2 linked regions of the Prochlorococcus marinus str. MIT 1214 genome follow. The protein of the gene in region 1 interacts with the protein of each later gene in a pairwise test. Links are inferred from orthologs where the notes say so. Each region holds a gene or a part of one and is shown on either strand. Other genes may lie near its edges. The genes, in order: leuS and ligA.

The links.
Region 2: the proteins of leuS (region 1) and ligA interact in binary tests that used the Escherichia coli proteins (3 or more experiments, as listed by UniProt). The link is inferred for Prochlorococcus marinus str. MIT 1214 from one-to-one orthologs.

What each region holds. Positions count from the first base shown.
Region 1 is NZ_CP114777.1:315,188-330,804, reverse strand. What follows is about bases 474-3,618. They hold leuS (leucine--tRNA ligase), read left to right. Parts: upstream 474-824; coding sequence 825-3,413; downstream 3,414-3,618. Other genes in these bases: O5639_RS01750 (glucose-6-phosphate isomerase), read right to left, coding at 3,417-3,618; dapF (diaminopimelate epimerase), read right to left, coding at 474-689. Outside these bases: more of dapF, read right to left, coding at 1-473; more of O5639_RS01750, read right to left, coding at 3,619-5,015; purN (phosphoribosylglycinamide formyltransferase), read left to right, coding at 5,300-5,998; argC (N-acetyl-gamma-glutamyl-phosphate reductase), read right to left, coding at 5,982-7,061; ribBA (bifunctional 3,4-dihydroxy-2-butanone-4-phosphate synthase/GTP cyclohydrolase II), read left to right, coding at 7,149-8,834; O5639_RS01730 (peptidylprolyl isomerase), read right to left, coding at 8,850-9,290; murQ (N-acetylmuramic acid 6-phosphate etherase), read right to left, coding at 9,381-10,313; O5639_RS01720 (DUF3110 domain-containing protein), read right to left, coding at 10,310-10,702; O5639_RS01715 (DnaJ domain-containing protein), read right to left, coding at 10,759-11,685; molecular chaperone DnaK, read right to left, coding at 11,669-13,669; phosphate ABC transporter permease subunit PstC, read left to right, coding at 13,820-14,773; phosphate ABC transporter permease PstA, read left to right, coding at 14,774-15,617.
Region 2 is NZ_CP114777.1:1,272,125-1,287,548, forward strand. The notes cover bases 6,349-9,300. They hold ligA (NAD-dependent DNA ligase LigA), read left to right. Parts: upstream 6,349-6,764; coding sequence 6,765-8,837; downstream 8,838-9,300. Other genes in these bases: O5639_RS07235 (hypothetical protein), read left to right, coding at 6,349-6,746; O5639_RS07245 (hypothetical protein), read left to right, coding at 8,857-9,015; O5639_RS07250 (TVP38/TMEM64 family protein), read right to left, coding at 9,012-9,300. Also shown: O5639_RS07200 (acyl-CoA desaturase), read left to right, coding at 1-444; rplI (50S ribosomal protein L9), read left to right, coding at 488-946; dnaB (replicative DNA helicase), read left to right, coding at 1,004-2,422; tRNA uridine-5-carboxymethylaminomethyl(34) synthesis enzyme MnmG, read left to right, coding at 2,457-4,427; O5639_RS07220 (chorismate lyase), read left to right, coding at 4,433-5,020; O5639_RS07225 (RNA helicase), read right to left, coding at 5,027-5,560; O5639_RS07230 (SprT family zinc-dependent metalloprotease), read right to left, coding at 5,657-6,271; more of O5639_RS07235, read left to right, coding at 6,324-6,348; more of O5639_RS07250, read right to left, coding at 9,301-9,635; O5639_RS07255 (valine--tRNA ligase), read right to left, coding at 9,652-12,453; O5639_RS07260 (protein phosphatase), read right to left, coding at 12,527-12,982; O5639_RS07265 (hypothetical protein), read left to right, coding at 13,046-13,297; O5639_RS07270 (AIR synthase), read right to left, coding at 13,325-13,675; mazG (nucleoside triphosphate pyrophosphohydrolase), read left to right, coding at 13,907-14,719; speE (polyamine aminopropyltransferase), read left to right, coding at 14,730-15,424. UniProt on the Escherichia coli protein: DNA ligase that catalyzes the formation of phosphodiester linkages between 5'-phosphoryl and 3'-hydroxyl groups in double-stranded DNA using NAD as a coenzyme and as the energy source for the reaction.

The sequences.
Region 1 (15,617 bases):
CCTGTACCACAAGCTAAGGTTGGCCCGCAACCTCTTTCCCATACTTTAACTTTAATATTTGATTTATCAATTAATTCAACAAAGTGAACATTTGTATTGTTGGGAAATGTATTGTGTTTTTCAAGTGATCTTCCCCAAGCTTTAAAGGGTATATTGTCAATTTTATTAACAAATACGATCATATGTGGATTCCCCATACTAACAGCATAAATATTTAATATTTGATCATTTATTTTAATCTTTCCATTAGGAACTGTTAAATTATTCATTAACAATTTTGTAGGTATATCTTGAGGAGAAAGGATAGGTTCTCCCATATTTACTTTAATATTTTGATTATCTTGAATAGAGGTATGAATCAGACCAGCTTTAGTTTCAATTGGTATCGCAGAAGAATTTTTAATTTCCTTATTGTCATTTAGATAAGCAATCAAGCATCTTATACCATTGCCACACATTTCTGGTTCAGAGCCATCAGAATTAAATATCTTCATTCTCACAAAACATTTATCATTGGACTCTAATATAAGAATAATTCCATCAGCTCCGATGCCAAAATTTCTATTACATAGATGTTCAATAAAGTTATCTTTATTTTCAGTAAATAAGTTGTCTAAGTTATTATCACGAGCATCAAATATAATAAAATCATTACCAAGTCCATGATATTTTGAGAAATTATTTTTCATGATTTAAAGTTTGTTTAACTAAGTTTTTAGGAAATTAAGCGTTCTTGGTAGTAATTTCAGAACTATTTGCATATTGGGCATCAATTTATGAGAACATTATTTGATTGGCAAAACAACTACTGAAGGAGATCTTCCTTGAATAATACTACTTCAGAGATTATTGACCAGAATTACGAGCCTCGTGAAATAGAAGCTTATTGGCAACAAGAGTGGGCTAATCAAAGGCTATATAGAACAAATACTGAGGTAAGCAAAGAAAATACTTTTTACGCCTTGTCAATGTTCCCATACCCTTCCGGTTCTTTACATATGGGGCACGTTAGGAATTATGTGATCACAGACGTACTGGCTAGATATAAAAAAATGCAAGGTTATAACGTTCTTCATCCAATGGGATGGGATGCATTCGGTTTACCAGCTGAAAATGCAGCAATAGAGAGAGAAACAAGTCCATCTACATGGACAGATAAAAATATTACACAAATGAAAGATCAATTAGATCGACTTGGATTATCAATAGATTGGTCTAAAGAAGTTACCACTTGCAAAGAAGATTATTATAAATGGACTCAATATATATTTAATCAATTACATAAAAATAATCTAGCCTATCAAAAAAAAGCAACAGTGAATTGGGACCCAATTGACCAAACTGTTCTCGCTAATGAACAAGTTGATGCTGATGGTAAATCTTGGAGATCTGGAGCAAAAGTTGAGAAAAAAGAATTAAACCAGTGGTTTCTACGAATAACTAGTTTCGCCGAAGATCTAAATAAGGATTTAGATAAGCTTAAAGACTGGCCAGATCGAGTAAGGGTTATGCAAAAAAATTGGATTGGTAAATCTATCGGTGCAGAAATTACATTTGATTTAAAAAATTATAATCAGAAAATAACCGCTTTCACTACAAGAATCGATACAGTCTATGGAGTAAGTTATCTTGTACTAGCATCAGATCATCCATTAATTGATCAATTAATAAATAATAAGGATATTGATAAATTAAAAGAATTTAGAAGAACTCAAGAAAAGCTAAGTGATTTAGAACGTAATTCAGATAGTAGAAAAAAAAATGGAATGTATTTAGGAGTAAATGCAGTAAATCCAGCAAATAATAAAGAGATACCTATTTGGATTGGCGATTATGTCATAATGGAATATGGAACTGGAGCAGTCATGGGAGTTCCAGCACATGATAGTAGAGATTATCAATTTGCCAAATCATATAATTTACCAATTAATTATGTAATAAAACCCAAAAATGATGAAGATAATAGTTATTTAAATTCTGAGTATGTAGATAAGGGAATCATGATCAATTCTGATACATTCAATGGAATTGATTCTGATATTGCAAAAAAAAAGATACTTGAATTAGGTTCCAATGCTAATTGGGCAAAACAAAGAATCACATATAAATTAAGGGATTGGCTTATATCTAGACAAAGATATTGGGGCTGCCCAATTCCGATTATTAATTGTAAGAAGTGTGGTCAAGTAAGAGTCCCAGACAAAGATCTTCCAGTTTCTCTACCTGTTGATATTAAATTAACTGGAAAAGGAAAGTCACCTTTAACTACAAATACAGAATGGATAAATACTTGCTGTCCTAAATGTGGAATTGAAGCAACAAGAGAAACAGACACAATGGATACTTTTATGTGTTCATCTTGGTACTTTTTAAGATACATAAACCCAAAAAATAGTGAAATTCCATTTATAAAAAGTGAAATTGATAAATGGCTTCCTGTTAAACAATACGTTGGTGGTATTGAGCACGCAATCTTACATTTACTATATTCAAGATTTTTAACCAAGGCCCTAAAGAGTTGTGGATTAATAAATATCGATGAACCTTTTAAGAAACTATTAACTCAGGGTATGGTTCAAGCTGTAACCTATAAAAATCCAAATACCAATAAATATTTTTCAAAAGATCAAATTAGTGATATTAATGATCCAAAAGATCCAATTACTGGAGAGAGAATCGATATCATCTATGAAAAGATGTCAAAGTCAAAATATAATGGAGTAGACCCATCATTAGTTATAGATAAATATGGAGCAGATACAGCGAGAATGTTTATACTTTTTAAAGCACCTCCAGAAAAAGATTTAGAATGGGATGACTCAGATGTTGAAGGTCAATATCGATTTATACAAAGACTATGGAAATTTGTTATTAATACTTTAAAACTAACTAAGAGTAATTCAAGATTAAAAATTGATAAAGAAAAGTTAAAAGACGATGAAGCATTACGTCTCATAAATATTGCAATCAAAGAAATTAGTGATGATCTAGATAATCTTCAATTTAATACAGCAATATCTGAACTTATGAAAGCTGTAAATGGGCTAAGTTCAATAGTAAATTACTGTAGTGATGAAACATTAAATCAAGTTATTTCATTATTAATCAAAATAACATCTCCATTCTCACCTCATATTGCAGAGGAGCTATGGAAGGCTATCGGAAAGAAAGAAAGTATTCATCTTCAGTTGTGGCCAAAATATGACCCAACTGCAATTGAACAAGATATCTTTAAGCTTATGATTCAAATAAATGGAAAAGTTAGAGGATCAATCGATGCTAGTAAAAATCTATCTAAAGACGAATTAGAGGATATAGCAATTAAAAGTGAGGCAGCTGTAAAATGGATAGCTGGGAAAAAGCCAAAACGAATAATTGTTGTTCCAAATAAATTAGTAAATATAGTTATTTAGATTTTAATTTTTTGAAATAATTAGTTTATCTGGATTTGATTGATTACCACTCATTGAATAATGATCAGAATTTTCTGAAAGTTTTCTAAGAATTAAATAAATCGACTCAGTTGAATCAGAAGACAAAGCATTATTGATTTCATTTAATGTTCTTTCCTTACCATCATCCAAAAGATCTTCAATTTCTTTTTGAAGATTAATTATATTTGTTGCGGCTTTTTTCCCCGCTTCAACTCCAGGTTGATTGTAAGCATTAACATTGATCAATTCTGAATATAAACTTACTGCTCGTTCAAATAATGCAATTAAAGCTCCAAGACTAGATTCATCAAATGATTTAAATGTAATAGTAAGATTCTGTCTTCCTCCTTCAGTCAATGCTGAACGAGTTCCTTGAAGAAATCCTGATAAATAGTCTCCTGGTCTTTTATTTTTAACTTCAACTATCTCTGAAGGATCGTGAAGAATTTCAATGAAATTCACAAAGAAATTATCAACACCATCTCTTAATTGCTGAACATATGCATGCTGATCAGTAGAACCTTTATTTCCATAAACTGCAATACCTTGATTAACTTGATTTCCATCTCTGTCAAACTTCTTGCCTAAAGATTCCATAACAAGTTGTTGAAGATATCTACTGAAAACTTCTAATCTGTCTCTATAGGGAAGTACCACCATATCTCTTAACCCTTTTCCATCTCCGGATTTGAACCAAGCTAAGGATAAAAGTGCTGCTGGATTATTTTTAATGTCTTTTACTCTAGTTAGTGCATCCATTTTGGACGCACCATCTAAAAACTTGTTTATGTCAGCGCCTATAAGGACAGCAGGTAATAATCCAACAGCTCCGGTAATACTTGTCCTTCCGCCAACCCAATCAGGTAAATCAAAAACATCTAACCAATTTTCATTAACTGCTAAAAGATCCAACTTACTACCTTTTGATGTAATTGCTATTGCCCGAGATGACCAGTTCTGGTTGTTATCAGAAACAAACTTCATAGCTTGCTCCATTCCAATTAAAGGTTCGGGAGTACCCCCAGATTTACTAACAACTACAAACAAAGTTGATTCAATATTAGGAAGAATTGAATTTAATTTGTGGAAAATCCCCTCAGGGTCAACATTATCAAGAAAATGTAGATTCAATCCAATTGACTCTCTCTTAAATGACTCTTTAATAAGTAAAGGACCTAAACCACTACCACCTATACCTATCCAAAAAACATCTGTATAATTTTGTCCATCGCTGTTAGTTATCTCACCATTTAATATTGATGCCCCAAACTTTGATATAGCTTGAATTTCATGGGAAATAGAATCTGACATTTCCTGAGTTGGAGCAATCTGCGGATTTCGAAGCCAGTAATGACCAACTTGTCTACCTTCATCAATATTGGCAATCGAACCATTCTCTAGACTTTCTACAGAATCAAAAGCTTTGGAATAAATGTCCTTAAATTTTTCAAAATCGCTCTTCTCGACATCCATTCTGCTTATGTCTAACCAAAAACCTAATAAATCATCGCTAAATAAAAGGTCACAGTACCTTATCCATTTATCGTTGTTATTCATCTGGAAGATGTCAGTTATTGCCATTATTGATAAGAGAATACTCCTTAATGAGTTCTGTTAGCAGGTATTCTCAAAAGAGAACCGTTAAACAAATTGATTTAATTTATATTAGGCAAGAATGGTTTCAAATGGCGAATGTTTAGTAATTGACAAATAGGGATGTAAATAAACTAGATAGTAATTTTCTTGCAACGTTGACGATATCTAAATATTGATTTAACTTTCATTACTGTTAAATATGTCTTTATATTTATATATTGTAATTTCTCCTAAAGGTCATATATTTAGTTGTAAATAATTCTTATTTGATGAAACAAGATAATAAAGAATATATGGAGAACAATTTATCTTATGATTTAAATGAACAGAGCCTAATTAGTCCATTAGATTCAGAAACCTCTCTATTTTCGCCAAAAATAAGATTAGGTATCCTTGCCTCAGGTAATGGATCTAATTTTGAGTACATAGTTAAATCCATAGAAAACAAGCAACTTAATGCGGAAATTTCAATATTAATTGTCAATAATCCTAAATGCTTAGCAATAAACAAAGCACTCAAATACAAAATACCTTATGCAATTATTGATCATAGAGATTGTAATTCGAGATATGAACACGACATGTTGGTAAAGAAAAAACTTGAGGATTTATCTGTAGAATTAGTTGTTATGGCTGGATGGATGAGAATTGTGGGTGAAGAAATAATTAATAGTTTTAAAAACCGAATAATTAATATTCATCCATCACTTTTACCATCTTTTAAAGGGGTTGACGCAATACAACAGGCAATAGAAAAGAAGGTAACTATTACTGGATGTACAGTTCACTATGTGCAAAAAGAAGTTGATTCTGGCTCAATAATTATTCAAGCTGCAGTACCTCTTAAAGAACAGGAAAGTAAAGAGAAATTAAAAAAAAGGATTCAAAGCATGGAACATATAATATTACCTTTAGCGATAGCAAAAGTAGCAAAGAATATAAGAACTAGCTTTATGGATAATAAGTAATCTTAGGAAGACCAATATCTGATTCAAGTCCGTGCATAATATTTAAATTTTGTATAGCCTGTCCTGCTTGACCTTTTATAAGATTATCAATCACACTCATTAGAACTATTCTTCCATTACGTTTATCAACTTCAACTGAAATCATAACTTTATTTGTATTTTTAACCCATTTAGTTGCTGGATAAGTTCCTACAGGCAAAATATCAATAAATGGTTGATTTTTATAAAAAGCTTCAATTACAACTTTGCAGTCTTCTGCTGTTAATCCAGGATCTCTTAAACGAGCATAAACTGTCGATAAAATCCCTCTAACCATTGGCACTAAATGAGGCGTAAATTGCAAATTCACTTCATGACCAGCAAAGTAACTAGCAATCGTTTCTATCTCAGCCGTATGCCTATGCCCAATAACGCCATAAGGCTTAATAGATTCAGAGCACTCAGACAGTAAAAGTTGTTCAGTGGGATTTCTCCCTCCTCCGGATGTACCAGATTTGGCATCAATGATAATTCCTTCACTATCTATTAATCCTTGTTTTAAAAATGGAATAAGTACACTAAGAGATGAGGTTGGGTAGCAACCTGGACAAGCAATTAATCTAGACTTTGAGATTTCACTACTAAATTCCTCTGAAAAGCCATAAATAGCCTCTTCACATAATTCGTAGTCATATCTTTGAAATTTTGCAGCCTCTTTGGAATATACTTCCTTCCATTTGTCTAATGACTTAAATCTATAATCTGCTGATAAATCAAGTACTTTAATACCTTTTTCTAATAATAAAGGGGTTAGTTGCGATGATAAACCGTTTGGCAGACTCAATATTGCATAATCCGAATCTTGAGAAATTTCATCAATATTGCTTTTTGTTATCTGTTTGTCACTCAGGAGTTTCAAAAAAGGGTTTATTGCATTCCAGCTTTTACCTACTGATCGCTCTCCATTTAGAGTAGAAATCTCAAAGATTGGATGCTCATTGATTAACTTTACGAGTTGAAGTCCTCCATATCCAGATGCTCCAATAATTGCGATCTTCCCAGCTTTCAATGTACTAATTGCCATAACATCAAGGTTATTTCGTAGAATGATGAGATATTCATTTGAGAATAAGTAGCAAAGAACCATTTCACCACAAACACGAGGAATAAGTTGAAATCAGAAGATTGTTATGAAATTGAATTTGATGATATAGCGGATGCTCTTGCTGCTATTAGAAACGGTGAATGTGTTGTTGTAGTTGATGATGAAAAGAGAGAAAACGAAGGAGATTTAATCTGTGCTGCTCAATTTGCGACTCCTCAACAAATAAATTTCATGGCCACTGAGGCTAGAGGTTTGATATGTCTAGCGATGCAAGGAGATCGATTAGATCAGTTAGATCTACCTTTAATGGTCGACAGAAATACCGATTCAAACCAAACAGCCTTCACGGTAAGCATCGATGCAGGTCCAGAATTTGGAGTATCTACTGGTATTTCTGCTGAAGATAGAGCTAAAACAATTCAAGTTGCTCTTAATAGTCAAACAAAACCAATAGATTTGAGAAGACCGGGTCATATTTTTCCCTTAAGAGCAAAAATAGGTGGTGTATTAAAAAGAGCTGGACATACCGAAGCAGCAGTAGATTTATCTTTGTTAGCGGGTCTATCTCCAGCAGGGGTTATCTGTGAAATCCAAAATCAAGATGGATCAATGGCAAGACTGCCGGAATTAAAAAAATATGCGAAGGAAAGAAAATTAAAGTTGATAAGTATTGCAGATTTAATTCATTACAGACTTGAAAATGAGAGATTTGTCTACAGACAAGCAATTGCAAATTTACCCAGCCTGTTTGGTGATTTCAAGGCAATAGGTTATAAGAACGAATTGGATGGTTCAGAACATGTCGCGATAATAAAAGGAGATCTTGAAAATTTAAAAGAGCCGGTATTAGTAAGAATGCACTCAGAGTGTCTAACAGGTGATGCATTTGGATCATTAAGGTGCGATTGCAGACCTCAATTAGAAGCAGCCTTATCAAGGATTTCTGAAGAAGGGGAAGGAGTTGTTGTATATCTAAGGCAGGAAGGAAGAGGTATAGGTTTAGTGAATAAATTAAAAGCCTATAACCTCCAAGATGGAGGATTAGATACGGTTGAAGCTAATGAGAAGTTAGGCTTTCCGGCAGATCTAAGAAATTATGGAGTAGGAGCACAAATTTTGACAGATTTAGGAATAAACAGACTTAAGTTATTAACCAATAATCCAAGAAAAATAGCAGGTCTTGGTGGATATGGTCTTCAGGTTGAGTCTAGGGTCCCATTAGTAATTTGCCCTGGAGATCATAATGCAGCTTATCTTGAAGTAAAAAGAGAAAAACTTGGCCACTTAATTGGTAATAATACCCAATCAAATTTAAGCAATGAAAGACAAAACATTGTTGTCTATTGGGATGGTAAAGTTCATAATAACGAATTAAAACATTTTGAAGATAAAGCTAATAAATGGTCAGAAAACCATTTTTTAAATATTTCTATTCAAAACTCTCCAAGGTTAATAGCTTTATGTAAAAACCCATTATTTATATGGAATGTAAGACATAGAGATATTAAGACATTTTTAGAAGGAAACTTAATAGATAAAAGATTGCTTGAGTCACTTCTTAAAGAACTAAGTAACTGGGAAAATACAGAAAGAATTGGAATAATTAAAACAGATAACTATGAAAGACTGTTGCATCCATCTGAAAATATATTAATTGAACAGAAAGTAATTAGCGAACTTTCAAATTTTGAGAATTCGCCTTTATTTGATTGGGATTTAAAAGATAAAACCAGTACTATTGAATGGAGTTAATAATAAATATAAATTCTATTTTATAAGGCTAATATTAATAATCTTAGTACCATTAGTAATAGATAAAAGTATTTTCATGTCATCTGTTTTACCAAAGACAGTATGTACTCCATCCAAATGTGGTTGTGGAGCATGAACTAAAAAGAATTGGCTACCGCCTGTATCCTTTCCTGCATGCGCCATAGAAAGCGATCCAGCAACGTGCTTGTTTGAATTAATTTCACAATTAATGGAATATCCAGGTCCTCCAGTTCCAGCTATCCCTCTTGCTCCCTCTCTAGTATTCGGACATCCGCCTTGCGCCATAAAGCCATTAATAACTCTATGGAATGAAAGGCCATCGTAAAAACCCTCTTTAACAAGTTTCAAAAAGTTTTCAACTGTTTTGGGAGCATCATTATCAAACAGGGCAATAGTCAATTGGCCTTTATCTGTGTTCATCAATACTTTAGACATAACTCTAATTGATTTTTTTTATAATAACTGTTTTTTAAATTTAATGCATAAAGTATATTCAGAATAACAAGAATTAAACTTAAATTTAATTCAATAACTTTTAATAGTAATTAGTGCGGTTCTTAAATTCCCGTTTGAATCATTGAGTAATTGCTTAGCCTCAATAACATCCATCCCAGACAAAGCAATTAATAAAGATAATTTTACGGATCCATTTGTCTTCTTTAAAAGTTGAAAAGCAGATTCTTTATCAACTGAACCGATATCACATAAAATACCAATTGCTCTATCCATTAATTTATCGTTGTTTACTGATAAATCGATCATTCTATTGCAATAAACCTTTCCTAATTTAATCATCACAGAAGTAGAAATTATATTTAACGCCATCTTTGTAGCTGTGCCAGCTTTTAATCTTGTGGAGCCTGCAAGAATCTCTGGTCCTGTAATCAGCCTAATATCGATATCATTATTTAACGTTGAATCACATTCTGGAACAGATGAAATAGAAATAGTTAGTGCATCTATATTTTTTGAATAGTTTAATGCTCCTAGTACATATGGAGTTCGACCACTTGCTGTTATACCTATTAATGCGTCTCTATTTGTAAAATTTCTATCTTTAAGATCAGCAACAGAAATCTCAGATAAATCCTCTAGAGATTCAGAACTTTTTGTTAATGATGGGATGCCTCCAGCAATTATGCCCTGAACCATATCTGGATTCGTGCAAAAAGTTGGAGGGCATTCTGAGGCATCTAAAACACCTAATCTTCCTGAAGTACCCGTGCCAATATAAAACAATCTACCATTTGATTTAAGTCTTACTGTAATTTCATCAATAGCATTAACTATCTCTGGAATAGCGTTCTCCACAGCCTTTTGAGGTTCTTTATCAGCTTCAGAAAAAATATTTACAATTTCATTAGTCGATTTAATATCCAATTCATTAGATGTTAAATTAATCTGCTCCGTAAGTATCCGATAATTATTATTTTTGGAATCTTTATTACGATTTATCATAAAAGATTTTCTAAACGTTTCTTTATCTCTTCAAGTTGATCATTAGAGGAAATTTGTTCATTTCTATCATCATTATTATGCCAATTACCTACTTCTAAATTTGAAAGGGGTGGGGATATCATAAGGCGTTCTTCATCAGTGCTTGGAATAAATCCTTTTTCCACATATCGGGCTTCATATCCAGCTTCGACACAAAAAGCTTCAATATCTCTCCTTGTTAACTCTTCAACAGAAGGAGTTGGGAAGTCTTGAGCCTCTAAAAGACCACAATATCTCTCAGCATCGTCTCTATCTTCGAACATAAGGATTACTGTTGATCCTTTTAGTTCGAGGGAATGTATACCTTCACTTTCAGTCCCCGGTTCATACAAAAGGACATGAACTAACATAAGAATTAAATAACCTATTGAATTATAAATCGATTAAGTGAATAAACAATATATTCCTAATAATTTTCCATAGATAGTTCATTTAGACGCTGATATAATGCAATTTCGGAGTCACTTAGATTGTCAGGTAACACAATAATTATTTCTACAATCTGATCACCTCGATATTCTTCGTATTCCAACCCACGGCCTCTTAATCTTAACAATCTACCGGTTGATGAATTAGGAGGTACTTGCAAAGTTACCGTGCCGTTTAGAGTTGGGATATCCACAGCGCATCCTAATAAAGCATCATGTGGAAATAATTCAAGACGATACTTAACCCTTAAGCCATCAATACATAAGCCATCTTCAGTTTGGACTTTTAATTGAACAAAATGATCACGACAACCAATTGCTGCACCTTCTATTCTTAATCTCCATCCATCACCTGCAAAGGGGGGAGTTAACACTTCAACAAGAGTACCGTCTTGCAATTGAATTTCAACAGAAGAGCCGTAAAGAGCTTGATCTGGTGAGATTTCTACAATGGATTCTTGATCTTCATAAATTAATGTGGGTGGTGGTGATGGTTCACTTGTTGTAGGAATATATTCATTATAATTAGTTCGATCAACGTATTCATTATCGTCTTCAGAAATCTCAGAATATTGCTCTTCTATATCATCATTATCAATATTTAGATTTGTTCTTACTCCTAATATAACCTCTAAATATTCTTCATAAGTGGGAAATCTATTATCAAAGATATCAGTGTATTTTTCATTTTGTTTCTCCCATTCTCTTCTCTTCTTTGGGTCGCTAAGAATCGCATAGGCTTCATTGATTAATTTAAATCTTTCCTCTGCGTTAACATCATTTTTGTTTAAATCAGGGTGCCACTTTCTTGCCTCTTTTCTAAAGGCAGATTTAAGTTCATTAGCGTCACATTCAGGAGATACTCCTAATAAAGACCAATAATTAGGATCAACGGTAGTAGTCATTATCCCAAGGATCTATATCCCTTCTGCCATAACTATTATCACCATTTCTGTTTTGCCCTCTTTGTGAATAATCCCAGGGATCATCATCCCAGTAATCATCTGAAAATAATTCGTCCTTTAAAGATCCAAAAGTATTCTTTATGCCTTGTATGGGATTAGATTCTGTTTTTCTTTCCGCTGACAAGCGACGATTCAAACCAAATAATGCTTCTTGCAGAGAACCAACTGCATATTCAAGTTCTTGCAAATCATTATCTTGAAGCAAATCTTCAACGTCCCTCATAGCTACTTCCACAGATCTTTGTTGTCTTTCAGCACCATAGGGACCTAATTCAAGTGAAGCATCTCTTAGTCGCCTCTCGGCTTGTGCAACAAGTGTCAAAGCATTATTTTTCTGATCAATAGAAGCTCGTTTTTTTCTATCTTCAGATGCTTTTAACTTGGACTCCTCGATCAATTTGTTAACTTCATTTTGATTCAAGTTTGAACCACCAGTGATACTTACAGACTGCTTCCTTCCAGTAGTTCTGTCAGTTGCACTAACTTCTAATAAACCATTGGCATCAATATCAAAAGCCACCTGAACTTGAGGAACACCTCTTGGGGCAGGAGGGATACCCGATAATCTGAATTTACCCAATGATTTATTGTCTGAGGCCATTTGCCTCTCTCCTTGCCAAATATGTATTTCAACTGATGATTGATTGGACTCGGAGGTACTAAAAACATCTGATTGTCTTACTGGAATTGAAGTATTTCGAGGAATAAGAATTTTCATTAAACCTCCAACAGTTTCAAGTCCTAGAGAAAGAGGGGTGACATCATTTAACAAAAGGTCTCTTAACTCTCCGGAAAGAATCCCACCTTGAATTGCAGCACCAATAGCTACTACTTCATCAGGATTAACAGATTGACAAGGTGGATTTGGAACTAAAGTTTTAACTAATTGTTTTACCATTGGCATTCGTGTACTCCCTCCTACAAGAACAACCTCATCAATCTCCTCAGGATCCCAACCTGAATCATCAATTACAGTATTAACAGGATCAAATAATCTATCTAAAAGATCATTGCAAAGACTCTCGTAATTTTTTCTACTAAGAGTCGTATCTATATGTAACGGACCATCTTTTCCTGTAGAAATAAAAGGAAGTGATATTGGAGTGGTTTGAACACCTGAAAGTTCCTGTTTCGCTTTCTCAGCCGCTTCAGTAAGTCTTTGTAATGACTGTCTGTCTCTTCTTAGATCTATTTTATTTTTTTTTAAAAAATCTTCCGCAAGCCAATCAACAATTTTTTGATCAAAATCATTACCACCTAACTGTGTGTCGCCTGAGGTTGCCTTTACATCAAAAACACCATTTGAAATGGACATTAATGAAACATCAAATGTTCCGCCACCTAAATCAAAAACCAAAACTTTTCTAGAAGAGCTTTTATCAAATCCATAAGCTAGAGCAGCAGATGTTGGTTCATTCAGAATCCTTTCAACAGAAATACCAGCCAAAATCGCAGCATCTCGGGTAGCTTGTCTTTGTGAATCGTTGAAATAAGCGGGAACAGTGATTACAGCAGCATCAACATTTTCTCCTAAATAGGTTTCAGCGTCATCTATTAACTTCCTAATGATATTTCCAATCAATTCTTCGGGGGCATATTCTCTTTTTGTAATAGGAGATGTAATTCGAACATTTCCCTGATCATTTGAACGAACGCTATAAGGAACTGAGAGGCTTGTTTCTTCAAGTTCATCCCATGCTCTACCAACAAATCTTTTTAAATTTGAGAAAGTATTTTTTGGATTAAGAACTAATTGTCTTCTAGCAAGTTGACCAACTAATAATTCAGATTCCTTTGTAAACCCAACAACTGATGGAGTAGTTCTAGCCCCTTCAGCACTAGCAATAACAACAGGCCTACCAGCCTCCAACACCGCTACAACGGAATTTGTCGTTCCCAAGTCAATGCCAACTATTCTCCCCATGGCAATACTTATTTAAGCCCCACAGTAACTAGCATTTAAGGGTATTCAATACTTATTATGTACCCTTCAACACTTAAAGCCAATCCTTAACACTACCTTAGTGAAAAATTTGAGATTAGATATAGATTCATAAAGTAAATGCTTTAGCGCGTGGACAAAGCAACTACATCGAAATTTTTACTAAGAAGAAGACCAACTTCGGAGAAGTTGGTGGATATAGGCTTTAAAAATTTTGTTATTGCTATGGCTTCAATGGTAGCCGTAGTACTTTTTTCAATATTTGCAGTTGTTTACTATGAATCAACCGAATCGATCTCAAGATATGGTTTGAGGTTTCTAGTTAGTTCTGCATGGAATCCTGTAACCGATGAGTATGGGGCATTCACTGCAATTTATGGAACCCTTTTTACATCACTTGCTTCATTATTAATAGCTATTCCATTAGGCGTAGGCACTGCAATATTTATAACAGAAAATATAATTCCTAAATACATAAGAGATGTAATTGGAATAATGGTTGAGCTTTTAGCTGCTATTCCATCAGTAGTTTTAGGATTATGGGCAGTATTCATTATGGAACCTTTTATTAGACCATTTTTGAACTTGATCTACGAGCTATTTGGATTTATACCATTTTTCGGCACCCAACCTTTAGGTGCTGGAATGATGCCAGCAATACTAATACTTGTGGTAATGATATTACCTATAATTACATCTATTTCAAAAGATTCTCTAAATCAAGTTCCATCTAAACTTAGGCAAGCTGCCTATGGAATTGGAGCGTCAAGATGGACTACTATTTTTAAAGTTATTATTCCAGCCGCAGTTTCTGGGATAACAGGAGGAGTTTTACTTGCTTTAGGAAGAGCTATGGGTGAGACAATGGCAGTCACAATGATTATTGGCAATTCAAATAACTTTAGTTGGTCAATATTTGCTCCTTCATATACAATTTCATCAATGCTTGCAAATCAATTTGGTGAAGCAGATGGAAGCCAAGTCTCTTCATTAATGTATGCAGCATTAATCCTAATGATATTAACATTAATAGTTAATGTATTTGCCCAGTGGATTGTAAAAAAATTAAGTTTAAAGTATCAATAAATGAATTACGCTTCACAAAAATCACTAACTTATAACCCCTCTCTATCTAGAAATATTGGGAACAAAGCATTAACTATTATTTCTGCTCTTTTTGCTATCATTTCCGTCCTTCCTTTAATATTAGTCATAAGCTATGTATTAATTAAAGGTGGAAGTTATATAAACTTAGACACCTTAATACTTGAACCCGAGCCACCCGGAGATGATCTTCTCTCAGCGGGAGGAATAGGGCCAGCAATAACTGGAACTTTTATAATGACATTTATTGCTTCAGTAATATCAATACCTGTTGGAGTAGGAGGTGGAATATATCTTGCTGAATATTCAAAATCAGGAAAATTTGCAAAGTTTATAAGGTTTGGATCAAATGTACTTGCAGGAGTTCCTTCTATAATTGCTGGTGTATTTATATATGCAATTATAGTCTCTACCAAAATATTGTTTGGATCAATGTTCAGTGGTATTGCAGGCGGATTCTCACTGTCTATTTTAATGCTTCCAACAATAATTAAAACTACTGATGAAGCACTTAAATTAGTTCCAAATGACATGAGAAGAGCTGCATTTGGAGTTGGTGCCTCAAAATTCATAATGATAACAAATATCACATTACCAGCTGCATTTAGATCAATTTCTACAGGAGTATTATTAGCACTCGCTAGAGCTGCAGGAGAAACAGCTCCATTAATATTTACAGCACTTTTCTCCCGTTACTATATTACAAGTTTTGATGATCTATTCTATGAAATGGGTTCGTTGTCAGTCTTAATTTACAATTTCGCTATTGAACCATACGAAGCACAAAACCAACTAGCATGGGCAGCATCATTCATATTAGTTGTTG
Region 2 (15,424 bases), 950 kb from region 1 along the record:
GCCATGAAAGCCGTTCCAAGACTTTCTGGAGATTTAATCAAAGATCCTTACTATCGCTTCTTAAATAAAAATTTTTTACTTTTGCAACTGCCATTAGGCGCGACGCTTTATTTAATTGGCCAATCAGCTGGCGTTGGAGGATGGGCAATGGTCCTTTGGGGAATTCCACTAAGACTGGTTTTTGTTTATCACATAACTTGGCTAGTTAATTCAGCAACTCATTGTTGGGGTTCAATTGCATATGAGAGTGGAGATAATTCCAAAAATAATAAATGGGTGGCAGCGCTTACATTTGGAGAAGGTTGGCACAACAATCATCATGCTTTTCCTAATTCAGCTAAGCATGGCCTTCAACGAAATCAAATAGACCTAACTTGGCAACATATACGTTTCTTGAAATCAATTGGTTTAGCCAAAAAAATTAGACTCCCTGTCGCGTCGTAATATTACTAATAACAAATAAATAGCATTAATTCATTTTCAATCCATGGCTAAGAGAGTTCAAGTTGTTCTAAACGAAGACATAAAAAGTCTTGGCAATGATGGTGACCTTGTTGAGGTTGCTCCTGGCTTTGCAAGAAACTTTTTATTACCTAACAAAAAAGCATTACCAGTTACTCCAACTGTTTTAAAGCAAGTTGAGCACAGAAGAGCAAAACAAGCAGAAAAAGAAGCTGCTAAAAAACAAGAAGCTATTGATTTCCAAACAGCTCTTACAACAATTGGAAGATTTACTGTCAAAAAACAAGTAGGAGAAGATGGAGTTTTATTTGGAACAGTGACAAATGGAGATGTAGCAGAAGTTGTAAAAGAAGCCACCAAAAAAGATATAGACCGTAGAGATATATCTGTCCCTGAGATACATGGTGTTGGGAAATATAAAGTGCAAATCAAGCTTCATAACGAAGTAAATGCTGAGATAAACCTTGAAGTTACAAGTTACTAATAGTTGCATCTTTGCCTGAACAAGCCAAAGTAGGTGTCCTTGTCCAAAAAGCAATAAATGATAAGCACCCCCTCTTCAAATAACGGGGATTTTTCAAAACAAGGTATAGATTTCGGAGCTTTTAATAACTCCAGGATTGAAAAGCCTCGTTTTGAAGCTCAACCTGACCAAATACCACCACAAAATTTGGAAGCAGAAGAATCTGTTCTTGGTGGAATTTTATTGGATCCTGATGCGATAGGAAGAATAGCTGATTTGCTACAAGTTGAAGCTTTTTACACATCTGCTCATCGAGAAATATATAGAACAGCATTAATGCTTCATAGCCAAGGCAAGCCTACAGATTTAACAGCAATGAGCGCTTGGCTTGCCGATACAAATTCTTTAGAAAAAGTGGGAGGCAACAACCGATTAGTTGAACTGGTTGAGAGGGTGACATCTACAGCCTCAATCGAACAAGTTGCTAAATTAATCAGCGACAAATTTTTGCGCAGACAATTAATTAAATCTGGAAATGATGTAATCAAATTAGGCTTTGATCAAAGCCTTCCAATGGAAGAAGCCATTGATCAAGCTGAACAAAAGATCTTTGCTATTAGCCAAGAGCAACCATCCAAAGGTTTAACACCTACTGCCGAAATTCTTACAAGTACTTTCAATGAAATAGAAAGTAGATCACTTGGTACATCCGTAGCAGGCATACCTGTTAATTTTTACGATCTGGATGCAATGACACAAGGACTACAGAGGAGCGATCTAATAATTGTCGCAGGAAGACCAGCAATGGGAAAAACTTCAATTGTTCTTAATTTGGCTAAAAACGTAGCTCAACTTCATGACCTACCTGTTTGTGTCTTTAGTCTTGAGATGAGTAAAGAGCAACTAACTTACAGACTGCTATCAAGCGAGGTAGGCATTGAAAGCAGTCGATTAAGAACGGGACGTTTGCAACAAGATGAATGGCCATTACTTGGTCAAGGTATTAATACACTTGGTCAATTACCAATCTTCATTGACGACAAACCAAATTCAAGTGTTCTTGAGATGAGGTCCTTATGTCGTCGCCTAATTGCTGAACAAGGTAAAGAGCTGGGACTAATTGTGATTGATTATCTACAACTAATGGAAGGTACTTCACCCGATAATCGAGTTCAAGAAATCTCAAGGATTACTAGAGGTCTGAAGGGTATGGCAAGAGAACTGAAAGTCCCTGTAATCGCTTTATCTCAATTAAGTAGAGGAGTTGAATCAAGAACCAATAAAAGGCCAATGCTTAGCGATCTGCGTGAATCTGGCTCAATAGAACAGGATGCGGACTTAGTTCTAATGATTTACAGGGATGAGTATTACAATCCAGAAACAACTGATAGAGGAATTACAGAAGTTATCGTGACAAAGCACCGAAACGGACCTGTTGGAACAGTTAAATTACTTTTTGAACCCCAATTCACTAGATTTAGAAATCTTGCTGCTTAATTCTTCGAACATTAAATTCCTAAATGCTTAATTGATGATTACCAAACAATCTTCAAATGAAAGTTTTGACGTAATTGTTGTAGGAGGTGGTCATGCAGGCTGCGAAGCTGCGCTGACTTCTGCAAGATTAGGATTGAATACAGCTTTATTTACGCTCAATTTAGATCGAATCGCATGGCAACCATGTAATCCCGCAGTAGGAGGACCAGCTAAAAGTCAATTAGTTCATGAAGTTGATGCGCTAGGAGGGGTCATTGGAAAATTAGCCGATTTAACAGCTCTTCAAAAAAGAGTCCTTAATGCAAGCAGAGGACCAGCAGTTAGAGCATTAAGGGCACAAACAGATAAGCGGTTATATGCTCATGAAATGCTGAAAATCCTTCAAAATACGCCAAATTTAAAAATTAGAGAGGCAATGGTTACTGGGCTAGAAATTGAACATTATCCCAATCAGATTAAAAAAAACACAAAAGGAATTCAAGAAAAAATCGGAGTTATAAAGGGAATTAAAACCTATTTTGGAAGCGTTTTTCATGCGAAAGCAGTTGTAATAACAACAGGAACCTTTTTAGGAGGCAGAATTTGGATTGGCAATCAATCCATGAGTGCAGGTAGAGCAGGAGAGCAAGCATCTGAAGGGTTAACTGAAGAATTACAAAAGTTAGGTTTTACTACTGATCGTTTAAAAACAGGAACCCCTGCTCGCGTAGATAGACGAACTATTGATCTTGACTCACTAGACGAGCAATTAAGCGATGCCTCAGATAAATTCTTTTCTTTTGATCCTCTTTCGTGGAAAAGTGGAGAACAAATGAGTTGTCATATCACGCGAACAACAAAAGAAACTCACCAACTTATTAAAAACAATCTTCATTTAACTCCTATTTATGGAGGTTTTATTGATAGTAAAGGTCCAAGATATTGCCCATCAATTGAAGATAAAATTGTACGTTTTGCTGACAAAGATTCACACCAGATTTTCTTGGAGCCCGAAGGTAGAGATACTCCAGAAATGTATGTACAAGGTTTTTCAACTGGACTTCCCGAAAACTTACAATTAGAACTTTTAAGGACTCTTCCAGGCTTGCAAAAATGCGTAATGCTTCGACCTGCTTATGCAGTTGAATATGACTACATACCAGCCACACAATTAGAAGCAACACTAGAAACAAAAAGAATAAGTGGTTTATTTAGTGCAGGTCAACTCAATGGAACAACAGGATATGAAGAAGCAGCTGCACAAGGTTTAGTAGCAGGTTTAAATGCTGCAAGATTAGTAAATAATAAAGAAGGAATTATTTTTGAGAGAGAGAGTAGTTATATAGGAACTATGATTGATGATTTAGTTACAAAAGATTTAAAAGAGCCATATAGAGTATTAACTAGTAGAAGTGAATATCGATTAATTTTAAGGGGTGATAATGCAGATAGGCGTTTAACTCCAATCGGTTACAAATTAGGATTAATTGATGAAAGAAGGTGGAAAATTTATAATACTAAGCAACAATTAATTGATCAAGAAAAAAAAAGATTAGAAAAAATGCGTATTAAAGAAACTGATATATGTGCAAAAGAAATATATTCCTCAACTGGAACATCTATTAAAGGTTCAATAACACTAGCAAATTTCCTTAGAAGAACAAATATTCACTATAAAGACCTAATAAATTATAAATTAGCAAATAACAGTATTCCTTTAGATGTGGCAGAAGGAGTTGAAATAGATATTAAATATACCGGTTATTTAGAAAGACAAAAAGCTCAAATAAATCAATTAAAGCAGCAAAGTAAAAAGTTATTACCAAAAAATTTAAATTACAATGATATAGAAACACTATCTAAAGAAGCGAGAGAAAAATTAACAATTTCTCAGCCAAAAAGTCTTGGACATGCTGCTCAACTTCCCGGTGTAAGCAAAGCAGACCTCACTGCACTTCTTGTTTGGTTAAAAATAGAGAAAATGAAAAAAGCTGAAAGAAAAGATCCACTACAAATAACAAGCTGATAACAGTGAATTCACATCAATCTCAATTACCTTCACCTGAAGTGATTTGGAAAGCCTCGAAAGAAAATGTTCTCTCAGGGAAAGGAAATCATAAACTCTCTGGAGCATGGCAATTAATGCTATTGGGTGATGGCAGCCCAACAAGACATCTCAAGCTTTTAACAGGGCATGAGGTTGCCATAAAAGTCATATCCATGGACATGGAAAATAATAATCAAAATGGAGTTCCAGAGGAAGTCAATGAACTAGAGCCACCTTTGCTACGAAGACAAGTTTGGCTTACATGTGGAAACTTAACCCTGGCATGGGCAGAAAGCTGGTGGAATTATCAAGAATCAGAAAAACATCTGCAAAATAAGGATCAACCAATCTGGAAAAGCTTGACCCAAGGACGCTCCGAGCTTTTTAGAGAAGTTGATGGCTTGGGATTAGTTAATGCCAAGTGGCTGAAAGAAGAATTTCAAGAAGATGGACCTTTTTGGAGTAGGCATTATCGATTTTTTCGCCAACAAAAAGAATTAACTGTAATCAGAGAAGTTTTCAGCCCAAAGTTAGAAAAATGGTTAGGACCAATACCAAGAAAGGCTTTTTAACAAGAACTAGTATTTTCTTCGACTAGATCTTGGTATGTTTTTTCGTCTTTGAGGAGTTCGCTCATTTTGAAAAGAATCGTTTAACTCGGGTTCATTTTGCTTAGGTTCACTATCTTTTCTTTCCCACTTATTTAATTTAAAAGATTGATCATCTGGCCATTCATCCAGTTCGCCTGAATTGCTTCTCCTTCCTTGAATCTGAGGTGGTAAGGCTTTAGGAGCCCTCAAGGAAATAGCAGTTAAGGGTCTTTTTGTATTGCTTATGCTTTCTCGAAGCGGTTCATCTCCTAAATCTTCATTATCCAACCAATCATCATCTTCTTCAAAAAACCAATCAATTTTCTCTTCCATCCAACGACCAACTTTTTCGAAACTTGCTGAAGTCTCTTTATCTTGCCACCCTCCCCTTCTTTGGCCAGGGCGATTACCTGCAACGCCATCTACAACCTGTTTTCCAGTTTGTATCCATTTATCCATTCTGCGATCAAGGGGTACTCGGGATCGCTGACGAATTTGATTGCGATTGTTATATGAGCTCATCTTTTAAATTTAACGCTTTCAAACCAACAAGTGAAATACCTTAAAGATGAAATTATTCAAAAATTCAAATAACAGTCAATTAAAGAAAAAAATTATTTATGTACTGCTAGAAAAAGGTTGAAATACAAGTACACATTTTTGATCCCAACGACCTCCAAAATAATTATTACAACAACTACGACAAGCGGCGCCTTTCACAATACGTCGATAACTAAAACTTCTTTTACATGAAGGGCAAGTTGCCACCCATTTTGGGATTCTTTTTGATGTGGGGAACGAATGACGAACTGTTACTTGGAAATCTATTTGAGCGGAATTTATCTCTGCCATACGTTTATGAAAATTAGGCCCATGTGCCTCTTCAACTTTTAGGACAAGATCAATCCAGGCATGAATCATTTCATGGCACAAGGTACTCTTCAATGCTTTTTGGGGAAGATACTCTAATACTGGTCTAGACAAAATTATTTCACTAGCTTTAACTCCGAAAAAATTCGTTTTACTTCTATATAACCCAGCCGTAGTGCGCATGCGACCATCACTCCAACGAACAGAGACTTTGGGAACTCCTTTCTCGAGAAGAGAATTCTGAAAATATTGTCTGTTTAATTCAAGGAATAATGGTAAAACAGGTATTAAAGACATTGATGCAGAGAACTCATTAGCTTTATTATTCCGATAACATTCTGTCTGACTATCAATAACAAACAAGCTAATCTCATAGCTAATAAGTCAGACTCTCTAATCAAAAGGAATTACAAACATGGATAGCGCTTTAATCAAAGCAATTGGTTTAAAAGCTCTCTTAGTAGGAGTTGGCGCACTTCTACTTTTTTGGACTTTTAATGCAATCAAACTTGTAATTAGCGCAAGAGGTATTAATCCTCTTGTGAAAAAGTTTTTTGATCAAATAGCTGCCGGACGAATTGATGGTGCCTATAGACTGACTACAAAAGCATATAAACAACATGTAAACAGGCAAGACTTCATCAAATTTTTGGGCGCTTTACAATTGAATCGATATAGAAACTTGAAGTCAGGTCGTCCAAGAATAGAAGACAATCAAATAATGCTCACACTAAGCTTGAAATCAGAAGATAAAAAAAATGAAATGCCACTGGACTTCACTTTCATTAAAATCAACGAAAATTGGCAAATAGATCGTATTGCGAAAGCAAATACATAATGAAACCAAATGTGAGAAGTGATTTCAAACTTGAATCAACATTTTGAACGTGCAAAAGAGCTTAGAGCTTTACTCAACAAAGCAAATTACTCCTACTATGTATTAGATGCACCAGAGATAGATGATTCTGTTTATGATCAATTATATAGAGAATTAATTGAAATTGAAAATAGCTACCCATCTTTAATTACTAATGATAGTCCTTCCCAACGATTAGGAGGCATCCCTTCTAAAGGATTCAAAAATGTTGATCATAATATTCCTCTTCTAAGCCTAGATAATGCTTTTAATGTAAATGAATTAAAAGCATGGTACGCAAAGATCAGAAAATTAATAAGTTCAGACAATAAAAATATCAAGGAAATTGATAATCCAGAACTAATATGTGAATTAAAAATTGATGGAAATGCTATTTCGCTAAGATATGAAAATGGGATTTTAACTAGAGCCGCTACTCGTGGGGATGGAAAAACTGGAGAAGATATAACTAATAACATCAGAACAATTTCTACAATTCCTTTACGTTTATTATTAAAAAATCCACCCTCTTGGATTGAAATCAGAGGAGAAGCTTTCATGCCCAATAATATATTTAACAAACTCAATATTGAGAGAAAAAATACTGATCAACCACTCTTTGCAAATCCTAGAAACTCATGTGCAGGAACATTAAGACAATTAGATTCCAAAATAGTTGCATCTAGAAAACTTGATTTCTTCGCATATAGTATTTTTTTACCAGAAGATTGGGAGCCAGATGATAGCAATTTGAAAAAGCCAAATTCTCAATCTGAATCACTTGAGTTTTTAAAAAGTATTGGCTTTAAAGTTAATACTACATATGAAACAAAAAAAAACTTAAATGAAGCAAATGACTATTACAAGTATTGGGAAATTGGAAAAGATTCCTTAGCCTATGCAACGGATGGAATAGTAGTAAAAATAGATAAATTTGATATACAAAACATCTTAGGGTCTACAAATAAAGCTCCAAGATGGGCCATAGCTGTCAAATATCCAGCAGAAGAGAAAGCTACTAAGTTAAGAAAAATAATTTTCCAAGTAGGTCGCTCGGGTGCTGTAACACCTGTAGCAGAGTTTGAATCGATAGAGCTTGCAGGAACATCTGTGAATCGTGCAACTCTTCATAATGCAAAAAGACTTGCCTCTTTAGATCTTCATTATGAAGACACCATAATTGTTCGAAAAGCTGGGGAAATTATTCCTGAAGTTATTAGAGTTATAAAAGAATTTAGGATAGTTGATTCAAAATTAGTAAAATTTCCTCAAAACTGCCCAGCATGTGATTCAAAGTTAATTCAAGAAGAAAACGAGGCAATAACGAAATGTATTAATTCTGGATGCCCAGCAAAATTAAAAGGTCTTTTACGTCATTGGGTCAGTAAAGGATCAATGAACATAGAAGGATTGGGTGGAAAGATTATTAATCAATTAGTAAATGAAGGATATGTAAAGTCAATCGCAGATTTATACAAACTTGAAATTGATTCTCTTTTAGAACTTGAAAGATTTGGTGAAAAATCTGCAAACAATTTGCTAATAGAGATTAATGAGTCTAAAAACAAAAATTGGCACAAACAGCTCTACGGTTTAGGGATACCTCACATCGGAGAAGCGAATGCTAAATCTCTTACAAAAAACTTTCATAGTATCGAAGAACTTAATACTATTGCGAAGGAGGCACCTGAAAATATATCTAATATTTATGGATTCGGAAATGAGATAAAAGATGCAATAATTACATGGTTTGATGATTCTAATAATCAAACCTTAATTAAAGAATTAAAAGCAATTGGATTTTCGCTAAAAGAGAGCTTAGATTCAAACTACAATTCAAACCAATCAAATGTTTTTCATGGGAAGGTTTTTGTCTTAACAGGAACTTTAGATTCGCTTACAAGAGATGAAGCAAAAGAATTGATAGAAAGTGCTGGAGGAAAAGTCAGCTCTTCAATTAGTAAAAAAACTGATTTCTTATTATCAGGAGAAAAAGCGGGGAGTAAATTAAAAAAGGCACAAGAGCTGGGAGTAAAAATAATTAACGAAAATGAATTTAGGCTATTATTGTAAAAATAAATAGAATTTAAAAATGAATAAGAATCCAATCTTTTCTTTAATCAAAACAGAGTGCGGACGCGCAAAATATGAAGTGCTTGCTTCCAAAAAAGGTATATTTGATCGCATTAGACTTTATTGGTTTATCTTATTTGCAGCGATTGAAGATTGGAATTTAAAAGCTGATGATTAATCTAGTGATTGAGAATCCTTATTTAGTTTTCTTGTTGAACGTAAAACTAAAATAATAACTAAAATAGTCGACAAAATACTAATTAAGCTCCAAATAAGTGAACTAGTATCAGATCTTCCTGATAGTACTTCAGCAAAATTTGAAACTTTGAGTGCTAAAGAACCTAAGCTGCAATATAAAATTGTGCCAGGCAATATACCAATCATGCCAAGAGTAAAATCACGAACTTTTACCTCACTCAAGCCATATGTAAAATTAAGTAAGCCAAATGGAAAAAGAGGAGAAAGTCTTGTAAGCAAAATGACTTTTAGACCCTCGCGTTGAACAGCTTTCTCCATTATTTGAACTTTTGGAAAATTTGAGACCTTTTTTTGAGCCCATTCTTTTAAAAAAGTTCGCCCTAAATAAAAAGTTAAATGAGCTCCAATAAAAGCACCTACAAAAACAACCGAACTTCCAAGCCAGGTGCCATAAAGAAAGCCAGACAACATGGAAAGCCATGAGCCTGGCAACAAAAAAGACACCCAAAAAACATACACCAAAGCAAAAACCAAAATTCCAAAAGGGCTACTTAAAAAAGGAATGAAATTATTAACCAGAGTTTCTAAGTTATAAGACATAGATAGTTTAGTGAGTTCAATCCAATCCCATTAGACGCTCTTTGACTAGGCGGACTTGGGCCTCTGACTCCATTAAGTTTGCTCTGCATTCCTCGACAACCTCTTTGGGAGCTTTATCAACAAAATTCTTATTTGCCAGACGTCCAGAGAGACTTTCTATTTCCTTTTCTGCTTTATTTAAATCTTTTTCAAGCCTTGATCGTAAAGAAGCTATATCTATCAATCCTTCAATAGGAAGAACCACCTCGAGCTCTCCACTTACGCCTGCTAAAGCTTTCATAGAAGGTAATGATTTTGCTTGCTCTGGAGATAATATTTGGACTTCCTTAGCTTTAGTCAAAACAGCAATATCATTAATTGATGTTTTGAGAGTGTTTTGCAAAACTTCCTTACCAGAGACCAACATGACAGGAACTTTTTGAGAGGGTTTCAACCCAGCAACTGCTCGTAAATTGCGAATTAATCTGATAGAGGCAAATAAATCAGAGAAAGAACTCTCTAAATCAATATTCAAGTCTTGTTCATTGAATTTTGGCCAAGGCTGCAAAGCTAGAAATTGATCTTCAGTTAAACCTGTTAATCCATGCCAAAGCTCCTCTGTCAAATGAGGCATTAGAGGATGAAGCATAATCAAAAGATCACTTAAAACTTTGTATAAGATGCTTTTCGCTATTTTTTGATCTAATAATTCATCGGGAGAAAGATTGGCTGCACTATTCAATCGTCGTTTAATTAGTTCTAAATACCAATCACAAAAATCATTCCAAGCAAATTCATATAATCCCTTAGCTGCCTCTCCTAAAGCATAATTTTCATATCTATTAGCGGTCTCACTATTGACTCGAGCAAGTCTTGATAAAATCCACTTATCTGATAATTGCAACTTCGATAAATCATATTTGTCCAAACTTTCATAATCTTGATCCTCAAGATTGATAAGAGCAAATCTAGTTGCGTTCCAAAGCTTGTTAGCAAAATTTCTTGAGGCCTCAACAGTTGCTGATGTTTGGGTTTTACGATCAAAGTCAAGACGTATATCTTGGCCCGCACCGGCAACTTCACGAACCAGAGCAAACCTCAAAGCATCAGTTCCATATCTTTCTATTAGTAATAAAGGATCAATACCATTTCCTGCACTTTTACTCATCTTTCTATTTTGCTCATCTCTAACAAGCCCATGAATATAGACGTCAGAAAATGGCATCTTCTCCGTAAATACTCCAGCCATCATTGTCATTCTTGCTACCCAAAAGAAAATAATGTCAAAGCCAGTTACGAGGGTATTTGTGGGATACCAACGTTGAAAATCAGGATGAGTTTCATCAGGCCAACCTAAAGTGGAAAAAGGCCATAATCCGCTAGAGAACCATGTATCTAGAACATCTTCATCTTGCTCAATTTTGACTGAATCTCCATATTGTTCTCGTGCTAATTTCTTAGCTTCAACTTCTGTTCTAGCGACAATATACGGTGTTTCATTAACAACCCTATTATCTGTTTGACTAATCACAAACCAAGCCGGAATGCGATGTCCCCACCATAATTGTCTACTAATACACCAATCTCTAATATCAGTTAACCAATCTCGATAAACTTTTGACCATCTATTAGGAATAAATTTAGGTTGTCCTTTCTCAAAAAATTCAGAACAACTATTTGCTAAAGGATCCATTTTGACAAACCACTGAGTTGACAGCAATGGCTCGACTGGTACTTTACCTCTGTCAGAGAAAGGCACACTATGTTTATAAGCTTCTATTTTAGTTAACAGACCAATCTCCTTTAAAGAATCAATAACAGCTTCACGAGCTTCAAAACGATCCAAGCCTTCAAATTGACCTGCATTGTGATTCATTGTTCCTTTTTTAGTCATGACTGTTATTTGAGGTAAGTCATGTCTCTGACCTATCTCAAAATCATTTGGATCATGAGCTGGAGTAACTTTGACACATCCAGTTCCAAAATCTTTATCTACATGAGGGTCTCCAATAATTGGAATAGTTCTGCCAACTAGAGGCAAAGTAAGTTTCTCCCCTATGAGATCTTTATACCTTTCATCTGATGGGTTCACAGCAACTGCTACATCGCCAAGCATCGTCTCAGGACGTGTAGTCGCTACTTCTAAGTAACTAATTTGTTTGACGCTTGATCCAGATGATGAGACTAACGGATATCGAAAATGCCATAAATGTCCATCTACTTCTTTCATTTCAACTTCTAAATCACTCACAGCCGAACCAGAGGCAGGGCACCAATTCACTAAATATTCTCCTCGATATATCAATCCCTTTTCATATAAACGAACAAAAGCCTCGGAAACAGCTTTACTCAGCCCCTCATCCAATGTAAATCTCTCTCTACTCCAGTCTACGGAATATCCCAAACGTTTTAATTGATCAACAATTCTTCCACCACTTTTTTCTTTCCATTCCCAAGCTTTTTCCAAAAAAGAAGCTCTACCAAGATCACGACGATTTTTGCCTTCTTCCTTGAGTTGTCGCTCGAGAATAGTTTGAACCGCAATTGAAGCATGGTCTGTCCCTGGAAGACAAAGAACATTATTTCCTTTTAATCTCTTATACCTGACAACTGTATCTATTAAGGCAGTATTAAAAGCATGCCCCATATGCAGACTACCTGTGACATTTGGAGGAGGAATAACTACGGAGAATGGGTCTCCAGGGGCTGCTGGATCAGGTTTAAAAACTCCTTTTTCTTCCCAAGCTTTCTGCCAGCGATTTTCAGTCCCAACTGGATCATATGTTTTAGGAAGCCCTGAGGCTTCAGATAATTTTGTAGTTTTTGCCCGCTCTATCACAGAAAAAAAATGTGTTTAATTTAATTTACTCATTCCAGAGAAAAGTTTTACATCATTCTTGCTTTTCCTAAATTCAAATGTCACTTTTCACGTTCCAAGGAATCGAAACTATTGAGTCATGCCTTTCCCATGCAGCCGAAGATAAAGAAACCTTGTTACTTAAACCGATCGTTTGTAAGGCTTGAACTACATCGTTATCAAGAATTCTCTGATTTCCATCCATTGGCATTATCAAAACTTGCGCTTCTGCAGGATCAGCCATCACATGTAATGACAAATCTTCTAAAGCTCTTTCAAAAAATATTTTTCTCATTCGACTTGTTAAAGGAGAACCCATGGCTTTCGCAAACAATTCCAGGCTTTCTTTATCTCCAGAGAGCCCACAATTTAAACTTAACCAGATTAAAAATTTAACCCAGCTATCAACGCTCCACAGTGGCTGAAAGCTATCTCGCTTACTATAAATTAATTCCATCAATGCGAATTCAAATGCTTTTGCTTGAATAGAAGAGCGAGATATTTGTTCCATAGAAGACATTTTCTCCAACTACAGCCAAACTAGTGTTTATTGTTCATTATCTGTTTATTTGTCATGGATCTGAACGACCCTGAACTTGAGTTCTCCGATCTTGTCTACGCATATCAAAGCTGGATAATTGCTGTAATCAACGATGAAAAATTAAATAGTAAGGAAAAGTTGCTTACAGAAGAAATATCGGATGATGCCTTAAATGCTATGAGATTCTTACCGGGTGAAGTAACTAGCGCAATTGAGACAAGTTTAGCTCGCGTCTATGAAGTTGATTCTGATGAACTCTCTTCGATCTTGTTTCCAGAAGAATAGTATCAATGCTCTAATTGTTTTAAGAAATTATTGTGCTTTTGAAAGTTTTCTAAAGCCTGATCCACATGGAGAAGCTTCTGCCCCTTTTGGCGTGCTAATCAAAAATCCACCTCCACTTAGATCACCAAAATAATTCAGCTTTAGACCTTGAAAAAATAGGACTTGATCTTGGCGAGCATACAAAGTAATCCCATCAGCTCTAGCGAGGGGAACACCATCATTTTTCCCTGGCCTAATTCTTATAAATTTCCATCCTTCTCCACACTTATCATCCATTAGATCAATATGCATAACTCCTGGTGTTCCAGTAAAAGCAGCTTGCCTATTTAACTCTGCTACTGCTGTTGCTGAAATTTTTAATCCAGGACCATTTTGCATAAATAAAGAATAATCTAGATGGGCGATCCAGGGTTCGAACCAGGGACATCCTGCTTGTAAGGCAGGCGCTCTACCGCTGAGCTAATCGCCCATACAATTTTTAGTCCTTTGACTAATTCATTTACTTTATACCTCAAGCTGCTCTGTTGTTGAGAATTAATCATAATTAGATCAACGATTCATAAAAAATCGTTTCTGAGCTTAGTCACAGTCCTCTCAAGACAATTAGCAATGACAAAAACAAACCAAATAAATACAGAAGATAAAATGAATAAACTCCTTGAAGTAGTTTCAGACCTCAGAGATCCAATCAATGGCTGTCCTTGGGATCTAAATCAAACACATCTATCCTTGGTCCCATATGTTTTAGAGGAAGCCTATGAAGTTACTCACGCAATACGAGAAGACAATCCTGATGAATTAAAAGAAGAGCTTGGAGATCTCTTACTACAAATAATTTTGCATGCTCAAATAGCAAAAGAAAAAAACTTATTTGATATGGCAGACATCATTGACATAATCACTAAAAAAATGATTCGAAGGCATCCGCATGTATTTCAAAATAAAGCAAAAGTTAGTATCAAAGAAGTAGAAAAATCATGGGAACAAATAAAGACTAATGAAAAACCATTAAATAATTCAAAAACCCCAATCAGTGACCGATTGAAATTGAAAATAAGACCACAACCTTCTACTAAAGCAGCACTGATTATCTCCAAAAGAGCCTCAAAAAGCGGATTCGAATGGGAAACAATTGATCAAATCTGGGATAAATTATATGAAGAATTAGAAGAATTAAAAGATGCATTAAAAAAAGAAGATACTTCCGAAGCTGAAGCTGAAATAGGAGACGTATTATTCACATTGATAAATATTGCAAGATGGAATAAAATATGTATAGAAGAGGGATTAGCAAAAACTAATAAAAAATTCTTAGAGCGATTAAGGTACATAGAAGAAAATATAGAGGGCGAATTACATTCGAAATCAAAAAAGAAATTAGAGAAATACTGGAAATTAGCAAAGATTAATCTCAATAATTAATATTATAATTATGAAAAATAAACTAAAAACAACCTTAGAATGGCTTGACGAATATCATCAAGGAGTTAGGTATGGATTAAAGGGAAAATTAATACTAGAAGAGTCTAGTCCTTTCCAGAAAATTACCATCTATGAAAGCAAAAGATATGGCAAGGCACTATTACTTGATGATTGCTGGATGACAGCAGAAAAGTCTGAAAAGTGGTATCATGAATGTCTTATTCATCCTGCATTATGTTCTTCTAATCAAATAGATAATATTTTAATTATTGGAGGAGGCGATGGGGGAAGTGCAAAAGAATGTTTAAAATATAAAGCGGTTAAGTATATCGATTTAGTTGAAATCGATATAAGAGTTATTGAATTAAGTCAAAAGTATTTACCTACTATTGGAGGAAATGCATGGTCTGATTCAAGATTAAATTTACAAATCAAGAATGGAATTGATTGGGTAAAACATATAAAAGAGAATTCATATGATGTAATTATTATTGATGGCGCAGATCCTGTTGGACCGGCCACAGGGTTATTCAGCAATTCGTTTCTCAAAGATTGCCAACGAATACTTAAACCAGGAGGGGTTTTAGCAACACAAAGTGAATCGCCAGAATCTTTTCAGGAAATTCATATAAATATTGTCAAAGTTCTTCGTGAAATTTTTGACTACGCAGATCCAATGTATGGATCTGTATCCATATACCCAAG